Linked DNA regions of Caldivirga maquilingensis IC-167. The protein of the gene in region 2 binds, or shares a complex with, the protein of the main gene of each other region. Links are inferred from orthologs where the notes say so. Each region holds a gene or a part of one and is shown on either strand. Other genes may lie near its edges.

Region 1 (10,368 bases), 340 kb from region 2 along the record:
TTCAGTGGTGCTTAATGTTGAGCAGACTCACGTCCACAGGAATAGGCTACTGATTAGTGAACTAGGGATTCCACTTAACATTGAATACTCCAGTAATGCCGACGCCTACGTTAACCCATGCATAATCCCATACACCAGTAACGTTAAGGCCGTGGTTAAGCATATTAGTAATAATGAGTCGGTTACATGCGGTGGCTACGATTTAATTAAGATTAAGGATGGTGGAAGAATCATTAATGACTGCAGCATCGAGTTCATTAAAGGGCCATGGGATATAATTAAGCATAATAATACCCTACTTAAGGAGACAATTGAGGTATTAGCTGGAATCATTGGCTTAAGAGGAAGCGTAATGTTATATGGGTCTGAGGCTTCAGGGGATGTTAAGTTCAACACCAGTGAGGGCCCGGTGCTAGTGGTTAAGAGTAGTATTAATGTGCCGGCTTACATTAAGGGCCCAGCATTAATAGGGGTGGGTACGGTCCTATCCCCCTTCACATACATTAGGGAGGGTACTGTAGCCTATATGGAGGATAGGTTATCGGGGGAGATTAAAAACTCGTTAATAGACTGCTGCACCTTCAAGGAGCATTACGGTTACTTAGGCGACTCCTACGTGGGTAAGTGGGTTAACTTCGGCGCCGGTACAACGGTCTCAAATCTAAAGAACACGTTAGGTACGGTTAGATTCAGGGGTATTGATACAGGCATGGTTAAATTAGGCCCAATCATAGGTGACTGGGTTAAGACAGGTATTAATACAAGCATAATGACTGGTAAGGCCATTGGCCCAGGCTCCCACGTTTATGGGTTAGTAACAGTGGATACACCACCATTCACCATATACACTGGTGAATTAATAGCCTTCAATAGGGAGAAGGTTCATGAGGTTATTCTCAAAACAACCCGCAGTAATGAGGAGGCTGAGTACGCATTAAGGATCTACGACTCAACATTAAGCCTAAGAAGCGGCATTAAGATGAGTGGATACAAGTTACCATGATACATTAATGCGGGTTTAGGAATCCAGTATGCTGCCCCAATAATGGACCTAAGGGCTTATTTACGTTTTCACAACATCCTTGGCTAAATCAATAATACGCCTAATGTACTCCACATCCTCCTTAATGTGTCTTGGTTTCAGTCTAGCCTCATGGAAACCCTCAACATGCAGAAACCACGCGGTCTTCCACCATAACCTAACCTCCTCCTTACCCAGCTTACCGCTTATTGAGTCAACAGCATCAAATAAAAGTACCGTAGTCCATCTACCCTGCATCTCAGCATTCTTAGCCTCATCTAGGTTTAACGCTACTGCAATTGCCTTAATAGCCTCCTCAGCAGCCTTATAGAGTTTTTCACTGGCTTGAATAGGATCCTTATCAATGAGGTCCTTGCCCTCATTAAGGAATTTAATGGCTAACTCTAGGTGAGCCTTGGAGCGTTCATTGGGGTTGAGGTTTAAGGCTTTTGATAATAAGTCAACTAAATCAATACCCCTCCTTAATGCTTCATTAATGAGTCTTTCAGGTAAAGCCACCAGGTCACTTACTTAATTCCTAGTTATAAGGCTTCCCTTAATAAGGAAGCCTTAGCTTAAAAACACTGTCTGCATGAGTGGGTTTAATAATTTGGGAAATGGCGGTTCAAGGGTTTTAGCGGGAATTCTTAAAAATGCTAATTCAATTATTAGTTATATGGATAGCTTAAGACTTGAGGTTAAGATAAGGTCTGTTCCCAAGGATCCTAGGAACATGGTTATTTTAGCCTGCCCAGAGCCTAGTTTAGCCTCAGTGGTTGCCACCGAGTACCTTATAGATACTTTAAAGATGGTTGAGATTGGGGCTATTAGGATTAGGGGAATTGAACCAGCGGTCACGGTGATAGATGGTGTGGCCAAGTTACCGTACAGGTTATTCTACTCCCAGGAGAATGGACTCATAGTGGTTAGGCAACACATACCAATCCCAATACCAATATATAGGGAATTCATAGATAAGGTAATATCATGGGCTGAGGAGAATGGGGTAAGCAAGGCCGTTTGCCTATCCACAATGCCCTCACTAGGCCCCAGTGAAAGTGATAACGTGTACTTCGTTACCGATGAGTTAACGGTAAGTAACTTAACCAACGCAGGCTTCATTCCACTTAAGGAGACTGTAGTGGTTGGTGTTGAGGCGGAGTTCCTTGATGCAGTATTATCTAGGGGAACCATGAGTGGTATACTGCTTCTAGCTGAGTCAAGATTATTAACCTCAATAAACAATTTAGTTAGGAGCGGTAGATTAGCCTCATATAGGGATATTACCTACATACTTAATCAAACAATAGGTAAGTTCGGACCTGACGTAACAGCAGCCGTGAAGCTGGTTAAGGCTATTTCAAAGCTAGTAAACACTGAGATTAAGACTGATAAGCTTGAGGAGCATGCATCCAAGTACTCATTCCTAGTGGAGAAGAGTATTGAGGAGTGGGCAAGGAGCTTAACCGCGGAGGAGGGTAAAGGCACCGCACCCTTAGTACTGTGATTGAGTCACATTGAGTCAAAGTCAACTCTCTCAAAGCCACCCTTCTTAATAACATCCAGGGTACCTAGGAATGTTAAATCCGTTAAATACACCTCAATCCTATCCTGTATACTCCACGGCTCAACATACCTAAGTATAGTCCTAGGGGCCTCGAAAACCGTTGTTAAGGTTGACGCCACATCAACACCAATGGTTAGATGATTAGCAGCAGGTAAAACAATAATGCTCAACTCCCCGCCCTCAAGCTCCCTGCCGTACAACCTCTTACCAAGCTCACCCTTATCAACCTTAATCTTCAGTATTGCAGGCCTCTTAGTTACGAAGCCATGCTCATCCTGAATAACCACGGCTGGGTGGGTGTGACCCATCACTAGGACATCAGCCTTCTCAAAATCCTCAATACTAGGCTTTGAGTTACCGTGCAGTAGTAGGGCGTTCTTACCGTTTAAATTAACCATGAAGCCCCTTGAGTCATGGAACTTAACGTTACTTAACCCAATACTATTAACCACCTGCTCCAATCCACCATCATGATTACCAGCCACTAATACAACCTCCTCGAAGCTCTTCGACAGGTTCTCTATGAATAACTTAACCTCATTAATTGATTCAATAGGGTAAGGTAACTCATGCTTAACATCACCAAGAATCACAACCCTACTAGCCCCCTCCTCCTCAGCCCAGGAAACAATATTACTCACTATCCTACCCGTCTGAATAGGTACCCTAACCCCCTTTCCCTGGAGTTCAAACTCCATACCAACGTGAGTATCTGCAAGTATCAGCCACTTATCACCATTAATAACAGCGCTAATCCCCCTCTTATCCACAGGCTTAACTCACATAAACTGGTTTAATTTACCTTTCCCGCCTAACCCGAACCCGCTGTTTAAGCTCACTGAAGCGCTTCACATAAAGTATTTTACGGACACTCATTGGTAAGCCTAATCAAGATTTCACCACTAGCCTATTAGTGAGTATTAACCCCAAGGTGTAGTATTAGAGTATACTCTTACTCAATCCACTTATTATTATGAATCTTATCCAGCAGGTACTCGTGTAGGAACTTTAATCCATGCGTCGACAACGCCTCAATCTCAACCTTCTTCCTAGTTCTCAGGAATAGGTCCAGTTCCCTCTTCCATTCATGACTCTGGAACCATGGGTACTTCTTAAGTTCCTGAGCCCTTTTAATATCCCTATCAGTGGCCTTTATTACGTAATTATCACTGATCTTATACTTACTTATATCGCTTGCAGTCACCCCAATGAATTTAGCATCAGGGGTGGCTAACCTCTCATTCTCGTAACTCAACTTTATTGAACCACTCCTGTATACACTGTAAATGTACCATCCGTATGGGTCCCCATCAGTGAAGACGTAAACCGGTAAACCGTAATCCTCACTAAGCCTCCTAACGAACCTCCTAGTAGCCCTATCGGGCATACCCTTAGCGGTAACCAGTAGGCATTTTTCACTATTCCAGTAACCCTCCCTATTAAGCCTTTGGAATATTGCATCCTTCTCAACCACTAAAACATACTTAGCATCCATTCTAACGATATCTAATTCATCTGGATTCGGAGGTAGGCTTAAGGCTGTATCACCCATTTTTGTCGCATCTATTTCGAAACCCTTTGACCTAACCACAATGGGTCCAACAACCTTACCCTTAACATCAGCGGACACACCCATCTCCTCCCTAAGCACACCTGTGGCAACCTCAATATCCTCTATTACTGCATTGGACTCAGACTGCTCATCCCACGTATTCTCCCTAAATGACTTACTCAACTTAGGTTCATTAAGCTCCATGGTGTGTTTACCATTATAGTAAAGGTCCCTTATGGTTGGGTAAACGTTCTCCTTAATTGATTGAATAATGAGCTTAAGCATCAGTGTAGTCTGCATAAAGCGCTTAGCCTCATTTAAATCCAGGAACCTCCTCTCAATAGCCTTAGGCCCCAGTACCAGTATCTTCCTCTTCTCATCCCATATAATATTAGTTAAAGTCCTAGCAGGTATACGCATCACCGGCTCCTCACCCTTATTAATGTAGTCAACAATAGACCTACCCCAATCCTCAAGAACCTTGAGTGCTTCACCCCTATCCTTAACCATACTCACTCCCCATATGCACCACTGTTATTAAACCCATCGCTAATTAACAGTAGGCATAAGGCTTAAAATTAAGGAGGGAAAGTGAGTGCAATGGCATTATACACGCCGTGGAGAATGGATTACATAACCGGGGCTATTGATAATAAGGAGTCGGGATGCTTCATGTGCAGGGCCGTTAACAGTAATGATGAATTAGTAGTCTATAGGGGTAATTACTGCATAGTGATAATGAATAAGTACCCTTATAATAGGGGTCACTTACTCATAGCCCCTAAGAGGCATGTACCGGGTATAGTGGATTTAACCGATGAGGAGTTGATGGAGTGCGCAATGTTGATTAAGGCATCCACCTGCGCGTTAAGTGAATTACTTAAGCCAGTGGACTTCAATATTGGTGTTAACGTGGGTAGGATTGCCGGTGCCGGTTACGAGGAGCATGTTCACTTCCACATAGTACCTAGGTGGAATGGTGACGTAAACAGTATCCCAGTTAAATACACCCTTGATGCGGTTATTAATGACATTAAGGAATTAATACCAGAGTTGAGCAAACTAATGAGGAGGTGCATGAGTAATGATGGTGGTGGCCCAGAGGTTCATACCAATAAGGGTTAATGTTGGACCAGTTACAATGGGTACCGGCATTAACCTAGATGACTTCCTAAGACGCGTAAACACTGCTGTTAATGAGATTGGTAAGGAGTTAGCAACCAAGGGGAATATTAAGACAATGGGCTTCACCATGACTCAAATAACGGTAAGCAACATTGATGGACTCCTAATAGTGGGCTGGGCATACTTAACCAATGACTCGCAATCCTAGGCTCAATAGTAAAGCCACCTATTGATAATAAAGAATTTTAAAAAAGCCTAAAAACCAATACTGTGGCACTTGTAATTAACCTAAGAAGTGATTGGTGGCTTAGCCTCTATGAATTTACCAGAATCCTTCATCATAAACTCGGTGATTCACTAATCATGGTTATTGGATCACAGAACGGGGAACCAATACTTAATGATACGAATACTTTAGTAGTCGTCCGTAGCATTGATGATAATGTTAAATTAAGCGCCGCTGAAGCTGCATTGAAAGTTAATGATAAGTTTAAGAACACGATAAGTTACATGATAACGACTGAAGATGATAAGGAAACAATAAGTAAATTCATTCATATATCTCCTGAGGATTGGTCGGATTATGAAGATGCATTACGTGAATTCAAACAGTTACTTAAAGAGAATTTAGGGGATGAGCTTACTTCAATCATTGCACTACCTAAGGGTATCTTCATTAATGAAAGTAATGTACTCGTAATCGTTAATGAGATTAAAAATGATGTAAGACTTAAAGTTGCTAAGGCTGCATTAGAGGTTAATGATAAGTTTAAGAGCACTATAAGCTACATGATAGTAGATAAGGGAGACCATGACATCATATCCAAGTTTAGGGAAATCGGACAAGTTAATTAAGGAGGCGCAGTTGGATTTAGAGGTAGGAAATCTCAACAAATGTGCGTCTGCGAGTTACTTTTCAGTGACAAGAGCTGTGGAGAAGCTACTGGAGAGGGCACGTATGAACGTACCCAGGAGGGATGATGAGTTGGCTAATGTACTTAAGCACATGGGTTACACTGAAGAGGCTGTGTTAATGCTTTACTTATATGAGATGAGGAAGAGAGCTGATTATACTGATTACGAAATAACAATTAAGGAAGCACGTAAAGCCTTGGAGATAGCTATAAGATTAAGGAACCTAATTATACAAATCATGACGCAGTAATTGATAATGCCCGGTGCGTTTTTAATTCGAGATTTACCGATGGGTAAAAGGATTATTAACGTGACTCAAAGGACTTAGTTATATTAACCTTATCCACTAGGATATAGGGTACGGTTGATGGTACGTGCATATCCCACCAGAAGACTTGAGTCGGCTTACCTGTGGAGTCCATGTAATTATTAAGCAGTGTATTAAACCTATCACTAATCCTAACACCCTTTAGGACGTACTTAGGTTCCCCGTTCTCAATCAGTAAAACAACATCACGGCACACTGTTGAGAATATTCCCTCCCTAATGTTTTGGAACCTGGTGTACCAGTTATTTTGAACGAAGACTCCGTTACCTAATTCATTAAACATTGATTGCGGATCATCCTTAAGTGAACCAGGTCCTATGTGTAGGTGCCTTATTGACGGTGTTAACCAACCATGGGCGGCATTACCCGTTGACTTACCTGAAAGCTTACTCGCAGTCCTATTATTAGTTATGAAGGATGACAACACCCCATTCTTAACCAGGGTTACGTTACTTGTCTGATTACCCTCAAAGTCCACTGGCTCTGAGCCAACTCTTGATGGGTCAGCTGATAAGTCAATTAATGTTAACGGCTCTGAAGCCACCTTATTACCAATATCCTTTACACCCAGTGGGGATAGGTTGCGTAATACGTTGTATGCGTTCATCCAGCTATTGGATATTATACTGTATAAGTGACCCGCAACAAGTGGGCTCATAATAACCCTAAACCTACCCTCAACGCTTGTCTTAGGTAGTTTACTGGCTAATGATAGCATGAAGCCGACCCTTGAACCAAGGCCCTTGGCGTCAATGTCACTGAGCCTTCTTCCAGTTAAGGCATCCATTGATGATAACTCCGGGTCATTGTGAAAGGCCCTTATGGCTAGGTTAAAGAACGTCCCCTTCCAGTTTAGGTTTAACCCAGTGTGATCACTGTACATTGATTCACTCACACCGTATGTGAAGGCTCCAGCATTCCTCACCGAGCCCTCTGAGAGGCTTGCATCAATTGCCTCCTTAACCATGTCAATCACCTTCTCCTCAGCATCCTCAATACTTGAATCATAGGAGTCCCAGGTTGATACTGAGCCTTGATGCGTTACTGGAACGTACTCTGGGTCTTCATTTAACCTACTTATCACTGATAAGGCCTCATTAAGCTTAACCTTAATTGCGTCTTCACTTAGGTTGGATGTATGGAATGTGTAAATCCTCCTATCCTTAGTTAAGTAAACTGAGGCCCATTCATCAATCCAGTAATTGAAGACTGATGCCTCATTGTTAGCAATCCTCAGCATTCTCCATTTACTCACCCTAACCACTGCAACGGCTTCATTAAACCCTGTTTTCAAGGCTAATTTAACTATGGTTTCGGCGTCCATTAATTAGATGTTGTGGACTGGTTTTAAAGCATACCGTTGATCTTACTGGTTGCGTATCCCTAGGATTTCTGTTCACTGCTTAGGAATTCATTAATAGCCTTCTCAACATCACGTGAATCCACCCTACCCCTATAATCCCTCATTATGATGGACATTAACTTACCCTTATCCTTAACACCATTATTAATCAATGATTTAACTATTGAGGCGACCTCACTATACTGCATTCTCCATAAGCCCCCCTCATTAATAATATCCTCAACACCCCTCCTCCCACCCTCCTCCACGTACTTCTGAATAGTATCCTGAATAGCCTCCCTAGTTACCCTACCGTTAACGTAGAGTTCAAGGAGTTTATCAACAACTTGAATTATGTTGAGTTGCTCAATGTTCTTACCCATGCCTCCAATCATGTTAACGAATATTGACGCCACGAGGGTTGGGTTAACCTTATCCTCATACTTCTTAATCAACTCCTCAGCCTCAATGGAGTACTCGGATGATGCCAATTGCCTAGCCAACTCCCTGCTCATACCCATTGAGGTGTAGCGTTCAATCTGCTTATCTATGGGTTCAGGAACATACTTATCAGCCTTAGCCAGGAGCTCGAAGGTAATCCTAATGGGCCTAAGGTCAGTTTCAGGATACATTCTAGCTGCACCGGGTCTAGGCCTCATGAAGTACGTTGTACCATCCTCCTTAGCCGCCCTAGTCTCCTCAGGCACGCCGTCGAATGCCTCCTTAATCCTATCCACAATAACCTTAGCAGCCTCCTGTAGTTCAACACCCTGTGGACCCATTAGGAGTATGAATGAATCAACCCCAAGCCTACTAGCCACCGCCGCCACCTCCTCCTTACTTATCCCATACCCAGGTAACTCATCACTATGCATTAACCCACCCAATCTAGTCCAGGCCCTAACCCTATCAGCTAGCTCACTTCCGAATCTTCTTCCAGGTTGAAGTTCAAAGCCAAGTATCCCCCTTAACCCAGGGGCTTTAAGTGCAGCCACTATTCCCCCCTCGTTAATCGTTCTCTTAACTATACTTGACTTAGTTGATGAGAAAACACTTGTTACATCAATGAGGTCGGGTGTGTAGGATTCCCTTGATAAGCCCCTGTTGTTTAACTCATCCTTAATCTTAAGTAGGTTAACTTGCCTAAGGGCCTCATACTCAATAACCTTAGGTATTAGTGATAATTCCGGTACACCCTTAACCTCTGTTTTAGCCCCCTTGGCAATGGATATGTTTAAGTCCTGCCTAATAGCCCCAAGCCCCCTCTTAGTGCGCCTAGTGTTCATGATAGTCCTCCCTATTAACCAAGCAACCTCCATTATTGAATTAGGCGGGTACTCCATAGGTCCTGTGGAAACCTCAATTAAAGGTATACCTAACCTATCTAACCTATACACAGTCACGTCACCCTTATCCTCAATTCTCCTGGCTGCATCCTCCTCAAGGGATATTGTCCATATGGGTACCTTGTAGTTTAGGAATTCAGCTAAACCATCATGAGCAATAACCATGGTCCTTTGGAAACCCGACACATTGGATCCATCAATAACAACCTTCCTCATAACGTACACTTCATCAAACACCTTAGCGTTAAACACCTTTGAAACAGCTAAGGCTAGGAGCAGGGACTCCTCGTCAGGCTCATGGGGTGGCTCCTCATCCAACTCCACGAGGCAGGTAACGTCATTAAAACCCTCATACATCATAGTCTTCATCTTCCTGAACTCCCATAAGGCGGCTGGGTCAATGGAACTCAACTCACTCATTGCTGGTCTAAGCCTCCTAATTATCCTGAAATCCGGCTCAGTATTCTTCAACTCCGGTTTACAGTGGCAGAACAGTTTCCTCCCAGTATCCAATTGAATATGTATCTCTAAACCCACCTTAAGTCCAAGCGCCCTATAGTCAAGTTTAACCACAGGAAGCGGGTGATTAAGTATTTTTAACCTTCACCACAAGCATAACCTAATCCTTTAGCACTGGGCTTCATGAGGAGTAATAATGCATCGTTAAATGCTTATGATTTGAAGGCGAATCCTAATGCATTGAAGCAATACGTGTTGATGGTGACTTTAAAATCTTTATTATAGTGTAAAATTTAAAAACTAAACACTATCAGTTTTATCTGATGCAGAATTCAAACAATATAATAGTGGAGGTTAATGGACTATGGAAGGCATTCAATGATGTGATTGTTAATGAGGATATTAGTATTCATGTTGATGAAGGTGAAGTAGTATCCATACTGGGTCCAAATGGAGCTGGTAAAACCACACTACTTAGGCAAATCTACGGTGAATTAAGGCCTGATAAGGGTAGGGTCTTAATAATGGGTATGAATCCAGGTAAGGCTAAGGATAGGGGCATAATGAGTGTTGTCCCCCAGGAGGCTACACCATTTCAATTACTTAAGGTTACTGAGCATGTTGAGATGCTTGTTAGGCTTAGGGGTGTACCTAAGGGTATGGTTAAGCATTGTGTTAAGGAAGCTATTAATGCAGTTGGCCTAGGGGATTAC
Region 2 (10,437 bases):
ACTGGGGCCACAATCTCAATAACCTCAGGACCGTGGGAAGTCCTCTCTATTAGTAGTACACCGCAGGGTATGTCACTTATGGTGCATTTAAACGCCTTAACACCCCCGTAGGTTCTTGAACCATTACTGAAGCCCTCAATCCTCACGCCAGGCACCCTCTCCAAGTATAGCCTATACTTCATGTACTGGTCAAGTAGCTTCACGTTTAATGTACCTGGGTATGGATCAAACCCAAGTTTACTAATGAACTGTCTCCTATAACCCTCCAGGCTAATGTAGTAGCTACCCTCCCCAAAGCCTGTTACCACAATGCCTCTTAGTACTATGGTTATGTTCTTCCCAAGTAGGTTCTCCATAAGGTCCATTAGGTTCCTTAATAAGGCACTGCCCTTCTCACTAAGCATTACACTCACCTCACCTTTAACACTACTCCTCACAATGTACCCCTCCCTCTCCAGTCTCCTAAGCACCTTGGATATGTTCTGAGGTGTAGTGCCCATTTGCTTTGATAAGTCGCTTACACTAATCCTAGTGAAGTCGTGGTCATTTACCCCATTCTGGAGGAGGAGAAGTATGTAAGGTATCTTCTTCAATTCCCTGTAATTAACCACATTAACTTGCTTATCCACGTTAAGGCCTATTGAAAACCCCTTTAAATACTTAGGACCCTGGGTTAGGTTTCAGTATTAATCATGCTTAACTAATATTCATAATACCCATTCCACGGTACTTGGATTCATTTAATTCCCTACTCGCATCCATCCCACCTACATGTGCTTCTAAAACTAGGTAATTTGCTGGATTATTGAAAAATACTCAATAACCTCAAGCAACTTAATCCTGTGGTTTAAGTAAAGGCTTATTAACCCTTCAATGAGGCCTCATGGGTATGGGTATTAATCTACTCCTACTCGACGTTGATGGAACATTAACAGTGAATAGGGGTGAACTGGCGCTTGAACCTGAGGCAATTAGAGCTATACAGAGGGCTAGGGGTAGGGTTAGGATTGGTTTAGTAACCGGTAATGCATTGATTGTTGCTGAGGCTTTAGCAAAGTACATTGGGCTTAATGATGCACCAATTATCGCTGAGAACGGTTGCATAATCAAGGTTAATTCATCAACGATAATGCTAAGTGCGTTAAGTGCTAGGAGCATTGCTGAGGAATTAATTAAGAGGCTTGGATTGAAGCCCACTTACCAATACCCCTGCAGGTACCTTGACATGACCCTTGACGTTAATGGTGATGATTATAATGTTGTAAATAGGATTAGGGAGGAGTTAATTAAAATGAGGGTTAATGAATCATATGCCGTGGAAACCAGTGGCTACGCAGTTCACATTAGGCCTATTGAATGCAGTAAAGCCACTGCAATTAGGAGGCTTTGCGAGTTAATTAATGTGGATTGCTCAACAGTAGCCTTCATAGGTGATAGTGATATTGATGCCGAGGCCTTTAAGGTTGTTGGCTTAGGCGTGGCGGTGGGTAATGCCACAGGGAGGGCTAAGGAACACGCTAAGTTAGTGACAAGAAACCCAAGCGGTAAGGGTGTTGCAGAGTTCATAGAATTAATGTTAAGTGGAGGTATTAATACATTGACTTAACCTACTCCTCAAATTCCTCCCCCATCTCCTCCTCACCCGTCTTTAAAGTGTTTATTACATCATTTATTATTTGCGCATTTATTTCATTTGATATGAATGGGAAGACTAAGACAGCCTCCTCCGCCTTAAAACCCTCCCCAACCCAGTCACTGGAGTATATTATCTCGTAAACCGGTACAGTTGCTTCAGCTGAGTCACCGCTCCTCCTAATGTTATAGTTCTTTAACCTATCGTAAAGTTCAGGTGAGGGTAATGGTAACTTTATTTGAATAACCCTATCATCCTTAAGTATCATGAAATCCCCCTTCTCTGGATTCCACTCATTAAGTAGGTTAACCGCAATCCTCTTAACAACCTCGAAAACCCTACCATTAACTACCTCATTACTCGCCACCGCGTAGTCCCTGATCTTAGCAACCACACAGGATTCATCCACCATTTAATTAGTACGCACTAATAGGCTTTATAACTGTACCTAGTCCTTCAACTGGTGAGTCACTGTTATTGATTTAGAAGTAACATGTTTATTGAATAAGGACTTGATTTTTAAGTTAAGGCACTCAATTACTTTGAGATGTCGCGAATAAGCTTAACAACCTCAAGCGGTGTCTTAGCGACCTTAATACCGGCGGACTCAAGTGCCTTAACCTTACCCTCATAGGTGCCGACTCCCATTGATATTATTGCACCGGCATGTCCAAGTCTCTTACCCGGTGGTGCTGTTCTACCGGCTATGAAGGCTACAATTGGCTTAGTTACCTTACCCTCCCTAACAAGGCTAGCCAACCTCTCCTCCTGGTCACCTCCTATTTCACCAATCACCACTAAGTACTTGGTCTCCGGGTCATTCTCATACATTAAGGCTGCCTCAACCATATCCGTGCCTATTATTGGGTCACCGCCAATACCAACCACCGTGCTTTGGCCGAAACCGGCTTGGGTTAAGTGGTAGGATATTTCGTAGGTTAAGGTACCGCTGCGGGATATTATACCCACTGGCCCCTTCTTAACGTATACATTATTAGGTAGTATACCCACCTTACTGATTGTTGGACTAACCACGCCTGGGCAGTTTGGCCCAATTATCACCGTCCCCTTATACTTAGCGTAGTTAACGAATCTTATTGCATCATGGATTGGAATGTGTTCAGTTATTATTACAACCAGCCTTATCCCATTATCCACTGCCTCATAGACTGCATCTGAGGCGAACCTGGCTGGTACGAATATTATTGATGTGTTTATCTCAGGGTGTTTCCTTAAGGCCTCCTCCACTGAGTCGTAGACTGGGACGCCGTGAACTTGTTGACCACCCCTACCTGGTGTTACCCCAGCAACCACCTTAGTGCCGTATTGAAGCATGTACAGTGTGTGCCTAGATCCCTCACTACCCGTTATTCCCTGTACAAGTACCCTCGTGTTCTGGTCAACCAGTATCGTCATCTTGAACCACCCTGTAGTTTACTCATTAATTCACCTATAGCCTCCTCGGCTGTTTCATAAATTTTAACCCCCAATGGGGCTAGAATCCTCCTACCCTCCTCCTCATTGGTTCCCTTCAGCCTTATTGCCAATGGCTTAGAGGCGCCAATCTCCTTAAAGGCCTCCACGACACCGTAGGCAACCTCATCTCCCCTGGTTATTCCACCGAAGATATTTAATACGATTCCCTTAATCCTCTCATCCTTAAGTAGTAGGCTTAAGGCTGCCTTAACAATATCCCTACTTGCACCACCCCCAACGTCAAGGAAGTCAGCTGGTTCACCCTTAAACTCCTTAACAAGATCCATTGTGGCCATTGTTAAACCAGCCCCATTACCAACAACACCCACGTAGCCCGGTAACTCAACGTAGTGGAAGCCGTACTTCCTAGCCTCAAGCTCCTCCCTGGTTAAGTCACCCTCCTCCTCCACTGAAATATCACCATGCCTATATAGTGCATTGTCATCGATCATTATTTTAACATCAAGGGCAACGAAGTTACCGTCCCTTGTTAAGGCAAGTGGATTAATCTCCACTAATTCAGCATCATAAGTTTCAAACACGTTGTACATTATTCTAAGGAGTGAGGCGAATTTTGAGGCTAACTCCCCTGTGAAGCCCATGAACTTATTAATAGCGTTAACAGTGTAGTCCCTAAGACCCTCAAAGGGATGGATCCTACCCCTGTATATTTTCTCAGGACTTGTCCTAGCTATCTCCTCTATATCAACCCCACCCTCAGGTGAGGCCAGGATTATGAATGTCCTACTGGATCTATCTATGGTTACTGAGACGTAGTACTCCTTAACAACATCAACCCCCTCCTCAAGTAGAACCTTCTTAACCTCAAAGTCCTGAATAACCTTACCCAAGTACTCTGAAGCTATTTGCTTAGCCTCATCCTTATTATTAGCCCTCTTAACAAGCCCCATCTTAGCCCTACCTGCGAAGGGTACCTGGGACTTAACGAATACTGGGTACTTTAGGTTACTCTTATCAATGTCGCTCACGCTACTGATTACAACACCTTTAGGCACGCTTACACCATACTTAGCCAGTATCTCCTTACCCTTATACTCAAGTAGCCTCATCAACCAGTACTTAAGCCTGGGTGTTTTACGCTTTACTAATGTAACACGAGTAAGCGCTTAAGCAACCGCAACATTGCCCACCTCACTGGTGATTGCCGGTGGCCCAGCCCTTATGTCTAGGCCAAGCTTCCTCTTAATTAATTCCTCGAGCTTACCCTTAATCACGTTTTCATCAACCCCAGACACGAAGGATAGGGCTGAGGATACTTCATCAGTGTATAGCCTAAGTATGGCGTACTTGGTTAATAATTCCTGCTCCTTCTCCTTCCTAGCTAAGTAAACCTTAAGCTTCCTGGCCACTTCCCTAACAGCTAACCTAACCTCCTTTTCAATTTCAGGAACATCAGCAATGGCCTCCTTACCAGCTGAGGCGTAGGGTATCTTAGTTGAGCATACGTGAACCACCACCGCCAATGGCGCTGGGAACTTAACCTTATATTGACTCCAATCAACTTCATCAATAACATGCCTAATCACGTCACTACCCTCATCCTGAAGTAGAGGCACTTTATTAGCGTACCTGTATAGTATGGGCTTATCCACAGGCATTATTGACCCACCCCAGGCTATGGCTGCCTCAACAATGAATGGGTGACCTGAGTATGAGGATGGCTTCCTAGTGGTCACGAAGACGGCCTCAGGTTTAAGGACGTGGAGTATACCATTTGCCAGTATCTTCTCACCAATGGGGGAGAGCCAATCAGCCCTAGGCCTCCTCCAGCCATTGAACTGCCTCATCTTCTCGGCAAGTAACCTTAACTCAGACTCACTAAGCCTCTTAACATGCTTACTAGCCCTAATGCCCACAGTCTTCATGAATTCCCTAACAGTCTCATCACCAATGCCGTCGAAGTTCTCCTTAAGGAAGTCAATCAACGGTATGTCACTGTTCCTACTGATTAACTGTTTAAGGGACTCAAGGTCAATACTACTTGGGTGTGGTAAACCCTCCACAGGGGGTTTAGGCATTATTGTGGTTATTCTATTGAACCTGAGGACCTCGTTATTAGGCTCAATGAGTATTATTTCAGCGTATGGGGTTATCATGGCTGTCCTAGTGAAGTACTCCTCAATCCTACTCTTAGCGTACTGCCAATTACCCTCCAGTACAACCTTAACCGCCGTGCCGTGCCAACCATACTTATTCTCAACCCTAACGTGACTGTGTATTACTGGCTTATTCTTAACCGTATCAATACTAATTTCATAAGTGTATATGTATTGGGAACCCTTCATTGAACTAGTAACCCTCACAGGCATTCCTGAGGTGGATTGGGCATAGAGGACAACCATCTTAGCTCCAAGGCCAAAAATACCCCTATGCTGCTTAATCTTATACTTGGAGCTGTAGAATATTTGACCGAAGACGTTAGGTATCTCCTCCTCCGGGATACCTATACCGTTATCCTCAACGTATATGGAGTAAAGGTCCTTATCCTTATCAACATACCTTATTGAAGCCTTAATAGAGGGTAGTATGCCGTGGTTCTCAGTGGCGTCTAGGGCATTCTCAATAAGCTCCCTAACAGTCTGGTACATTGCTCTGCTTGGGCTTGAGAACCCAGCAATCTCCTTATTACGCCTAAACCATTCAGCCGGCGTAAGGGATTCAAAGGCAACATCAGACATATACATACACCACATGTATGAACCTCTTTTAAGCCTTTCTACGCGAAGCAGTGTTATGCGTCATTCAATCACTTAATAACGAAAAATTGAAAATAGATTAATATAAAGACTAATTGTGAACAAATTTAAAATTAACCACCACGGCGTGAAGCAACCAGGATTAATACAATAACAATCACTAATAATACCAATGAATAGTAGACTATGTAATCCCTAACCCAATTAACCTTAATCATTAAGGGTTCATTAACCGTCAGGTTAATTGGCAATGAGTAGTGAAGCTGACCATTAATTGATACGGAGGCTAATTTAATTATGGTTAAATTAACTTCAAGAATCCTAAGCGGCCCATTTAGGATTATTAAATCACTAGCGTTAATCCATCTGGAGTAATTCCTAGACACAGTGCCGTTAATGTTTAAGGCTATTGGGCTTGTTAAATTAACTAAGTACTGCCTAACCCAGTTAACAGTCAGGTTAAGAGGCTTATTAACCTTAATGAGGATTAATGAGGAGTTTAAGGGAAGTAACCTGGTTCCATTATTGAAGTATTGAATTGTAAGCGTAATATTGAGTAATGAACTTGAGTTAAACCAATCCTGTATTGACTTCACTAAGGTGTCATTTACCATTAATGGTGCTGAACTGGTTACATTAACCAAATATTGTCTAACCCACTCAATGGTTAGGTTAAGTGGCTTATTGATGATTACTTTAATTTCGCTTGAATTAAGTAGGATTAACCTGGTTCCATTATTGAAGTAGTATTGAGGCTGCGCATTAATAATTAATGTGCTTGATTCATTAAGCCAATTAATTAATGAGGTTAATTGAGACTCATTCACCATTACGGGGACAATACTATTAACTTCAATCAAGTACTGCCTAACCCACTTTACAGTGGCCTTAATGGGGTTATTAACTGTTATTAAAATTGATGAATTAAGCGCCATTAACCTTACACTACCGTTAAGGTAATAGTACTTAGGCACAGTCACGTTAATGATACTGCCTGAATTAATCCACTGAACATAATTAATTGAGTAATTACCGTTAATTAGAATTGGGGCAATGCTACTAATGTTAACTAAGTACTGCCTAACCCATGACGTAGTGATGTTTAATGGATGCGTAACCACTATAATTACCCTGGATTTATTCAAGGCCATTAACCTACTCCCATTATTGAAGTACATGAAGCTTGGTATTGATAACTCCAAGACAGAGCCGTTGTTAATCCAGTTAAAGTAACTTAATGTTAATGAACCATTAACATTAATTGGGACAATACTCATAACCCTGACAAAATACTGCCTAATCCACTCAATGGTTAAGTTTAACGGCTCCCTAACAGTCATGTTAATTAAAGTCTCATTAATAGTCTTAACCCTCGTTAAGTTACTGAGTGGGTAGATTGCCTTAACCCTAATCACCAGTGATGAGTTTGCAGGTAACCAGCTCTCCATATTAGTTACTGTGAATGTGCCATTAACCAGGGTAATATTAATGGGGTATTGTGACTTAAGTCTCAATAAGAAGTACGTACTATAATTCCCCCTTATAACGCATGTTGAGAACGCGTTAATGCTTGGGGTCACTGTTGCTGAGTTATTTCTAATTAATCGCGTTGCCCCATTACATGACTCATCAATGCCTTTGAAGATGTAGGTGACACCATTACTAATTATCACCCTGGGCAAGGTTACTGTGGTTTCTTTGAACGTGTAGAAGCCTTTCACAGTGCTGTTTGGGTAAATGACCTCAATGAAGCTTGTGGGTATGGTTGGTTTGAAGTCATTGGTTAACTCACCGTAGTATGGTATACCCACGGTGACTTGCACATTACCGTTACTTGATATTGAGGTCACTAGGTCTGTTGCTGATTCCCCAGTGTTCATGCCGAAGTTATAGACTTGACTATAAGGTACCCAACCAGATCCACTCCAGTGCATTACGGCTAATTGAGCATTAAGGCTCTCAAAGGTGGTTTGCTCACCATTAAAGCCTCCCCCAAAGACTAACTCAACATCATACGCGTATCCACCACCCGTCTCCTCATATGGGGTAGTTACTATTAACGCATCCTTAGCCTTAATCCCCAGGGTCACGTTATCAAACCACTTAATTACCGGTGGTGCGTAGGTGCTTCCATTCCTCACTATTGCGTAACCGAACATAACCACCACTGAATCGTTAATTAAGGTTACGTTAACCTCAAGGTAACCTGATAAAGGTAACTGGTACCTAGTTAAATTACCCACGTACCCGTAATACTCCTGGCTAACGCCCACGGCATTGTAAACCCTACCTAGTCCAGTGATTAAGCTGCTTGATACATTAGCCCCAGGGGCAGTGGCGTTCCAGACATTATCAGCAACACTGAAGACTCCATTACTCGTAATGAAGATTAAAGCATCTTGAAGCCAATACTCCTGGAAACTACCATTAATTAACTCAACTCGCACTACTGCATTTAATTGAAGACTGGCACTACTCTTAGGTACCCTTAGTACGTTGACTGCGGTGTAGCTTGCATTCCAAGCCCTAATAATACTTATATTGAAGTAGCCTAAAACCGCAGTGGTGTTGATGGGTATTATTGATGATAAACCCGTTGGGGCTAAACCAATAACATTAATACCGGCGTTAACGATGCTGCCGCATTGAGTGGGGTAGAGCACCACGTAGTATGAACCAGGGGGGATGCGTACAAGGTAGGCACCCACAGTAACGCTACCTGCGTATACGGCGTACCCACCGCTGCCGCTACTCCACTTAGCGTACTGGGTTGGTGTGAATACGTATAGGTTATAGGACCCGTTCATTACCTTAACCAGTAATCCTTGACCAAGGTTAACGTTAACGTTAGGCCAATAGTACCAGCAGGCGGCTGATTGAGCATTAGTGATTAACGCTGAGGTGATTGTTAAAATAACAATGAATATTACTGACTCAGGAACATTCATTAAAGCGTTCACCTCCTCTTCCTACGCCTACCCTCCCTTACTTGAATACGCAGTAATGATGCGTACGCGCAGTAGTACCTAATCATTATGCGCGCCAGCAGCATCCGTAGCTTCATGGCAATTAACGCACTTAACAGTGTTTTAAACTCTTCCATTATTGAGGCTGAGGAATTACTATTAACCCTTACTTATTCATAACACGTATTACTTAAAAACTAGGGTTATCTAACTTAATGACTTAACTATGTCTAAGTCAAGTGACTTCATACCCAGTGGTGTTAAAAGAAGCGATATTTACCATGGTGGGTGGATTGATCATGATAAGGATGGTTTAATGGCCCCCTTCGAGGACCCCAGTAGGCCTATTGATGAGAGGGTTGAGGATCTCTTGAGGAGGATGAGTCTTGAGGAGAAGGTGGCTCAATTAAGGTCGGATCTAACTGATAGGTTGGATGTAGGTAACTTATCAGTGGTCCTTAGGGGTACTGAACCGACTGAGGGTGCTGTTAAGGCTAATGATATTCAGAGGAGGTTCCTTGAGGACACTAGGCTTGGTGTACCGGCTATTATTCACGATGAGTGCCTCCACGGATGCATGGCTAAGCACTCAACAGTCTTCCCCCAAGCCATAGCGCTGGCTGCGGCCTGGGACGTGGACTTAATGTATAGGGTTGCTAAGGCTATTGCAAGGGAGACTAGGGCCAGGGGTATTAGGCAATGCCTATCACCCGTGGTTAACCTAACCTTCGATGCTAGGGCTGGTAGGACTGAGGAGACTTATGGTGAAGACCCCTACTTAGCCTCACAGTTAGCCTACGCCTACGTTAAGGCGCTTAGGGAGGAGGGTATTGTGGCTACCCCTAAGCACTACATAATGAACTTCGTTGGTGATGGTGGTAGGGACAGCGCTGAAATACACATGAGTGAGAGGTTCATTAGGGAGACTGAGTTACCGGTTTTCAGAGCGGCCATTAAGGCTGGGGCATTATCATTAATGGCTGCCTACAACTCCATAGACGGGGTACCATGCTCAATGAACAAGTACTGGCTAACGGAGGTACTTAGATGGGAATTGGGGTTCGAGGGCTTCGTGGTGTCTGACTACGGTTCAGTCACCGGTATAGTTAATAGGCACTACATAACCGATAACCCGGAGGAGGTTGCTAAACTAGCCCTTGAGGCTGGCCTAGATGTTGAATTCCCAGGATTCTCAATATACGGTGAACCACTGGTTAGGGCTATTAGGAGGGGGTTGATTAGCGAGGAGGCGCTTAATGAGGCTGTTAGGAGGGTTTTGAGGGCTAAATTCCTAATAGGCCTATTCGACTCACCTTACGTTGACCCCGAGGAAGCTAAGGTTATTGGCTCAGAGGAGCATAGGCGGTTAGCCCTTGAGGCCGCTGAGAAGGCTATTGTACTGCTTAAGAATGATGGTGTACTGCCTATTGATAAGTCTAGGGTTAAGGCAATAGCCCTAATAGGCCCCTTCGCGGATGAGGTTAAGTTAGGTGGCTATAGTGCAATACCTAAGAGTGTAATAACACCCCTTGAAGCCTTTAAGGCCAGGGGCATTAATGTGATTCACGCTAAGGGATGCATAGGGGATATGGATGCTGACCACCCAATACCAACAAGGTACCTTACACCAATGGGTGAGCCTAAT

The links.
Region 1: the proteins of CMAQ_RS06265 (region 2) and CMAQ_RS07980 are in contact, whole or in part, in a crystal structure (PDB 2ZBK), measured with the Saccharolobus shibatae proteins. The link is inferred for Caldivirga maquilingensis IC-167 from one-to-one orthologs. Residues at the interface, in WP_218266310.1 of Saccharolobus shibatae: Glu463, Lys467, Leu469, Tyr471, Leu472, Lys473, Tyr474, Ile475, Pro476, Glu477, Val478, Arg480, Ser481, Leu482, Thr484, Phe485, Leu486, Ser488, Glu503, Lys507, Leu508, Lys511, Ile518, Glu519; in WP_218258439.1 of Saccharolobus shibatae: Phe25, Leu26, Val29, Glu30, Gln31, Leu32, Lys34, Gly35, Glu36, Pro37, Phe70, Leu71, Asp72, Leu73, Ala76, Lys77, Met80, Val83, Leu84, Ala86, Ser87, Tyr90, Asp91, His110, Ser111, Leu114, Lys115, Ser116, Glu126.

The regions. Positions count from the first base shown.
Region 1 is NC_009954.1:1,629,747-1,640,114, forward strand. The notes cover bases 2,596-5,375. They hold CMAQ_RS07980 (DNA topoisomerase IV subunit A), read right to left. Parts: upstream 4,651-5,375; coding sequence 3,541-4,650; downstream 2,596-3,540. Other genes in these bases: CMAQ_RS07975 (metallophosphoesterase family protein), read right to left, coding at 2,596-3,358; CMAQ_RS07985 (HIT family protein), read left to right, coding at 4,741-5,265; CMAQ_RS07990 (hypothetical protein), read left to right, coding at 5,225-5,375. Also shown: CMAQ_RS10450 (sugar phosphate transferase), read left to right, coding at 1-1,003; CMAQ_RS07965 (PaREP1 family protein), read right to left, coding at 1,064-1,540; CMAQ_RS07970 (proteasome assembly chaperone family protein), read left to right, coding at 1,698-2,528; more of CMAQ_RS07975, read right to left, coding at 2,534-2,595; more of CMAQ_RS07990, read left to right, coding at 5,376-5,473; CMAQ_RS10875 (hypothetical protein), read left to right, coding at 5,629-6,120; CMAQ_RS08005 (HEPN domain-containing protein), read left to right, coding at 6,077-6,430; CMAQ_RS08010 (TldD/PmbA family protein), read right to left, coding at 6,486-7,832; Glu-tRNA(Gln) amidotransferase subunit GatE, read right to left, coding at 7,892-9,769; CMAQ_RS08020 (ABC transporter ATP-binding protein), read left to right, coding at 9,979-10,368. UniProt on the Methanocaldococcus jannaschii protein: Relaxes both positive and negative superturns and exhibits a strong decatenase activity.
Region 2 is NC_009954.1:1,285,147-1,295,583, reverse strand. Bases 3,523-6,371 are described here. They hold CMAQ_RS06265 (DNA topoisomerase VI subunit B), read right to left. Parts: upstream 5,809-6,371; coding sequence 4,237-5,808; downstream 3,523-4,236. Other genes in these bases: CMAQ_RS06260 (thermopsin family protease), read right to left, coding at 5,940-6,371; sucC (ADP-forming succinate--CoA ligase subunit beta), read right to left, coding at 3,523-4,179. Also shown: CMAQ_RS06290 (DUF120 domain-containing protein), read right to left, coding at 1-584; CMAQ_RS06285 (phosphoglycolate phosphatase), read left to right, coding at 890-1,606; CMAQ_RS06280 (DUF2286 domain-containing protein), read right to left, coding at 1,608-2,045; sucD (succinate--CoA ligase subunit alpha), read right to left, coding at 2,171-3,049; more of sucC, read right to left, coding at 3,046-3,522; more of CMAQ_RS06260, read right to left, coding at 6,372-8,774; CMAQ_RS06255 (glycoside hydrolase family 3 N-terminal domain-containing protein), read left to right, coding at 9,019-10,437.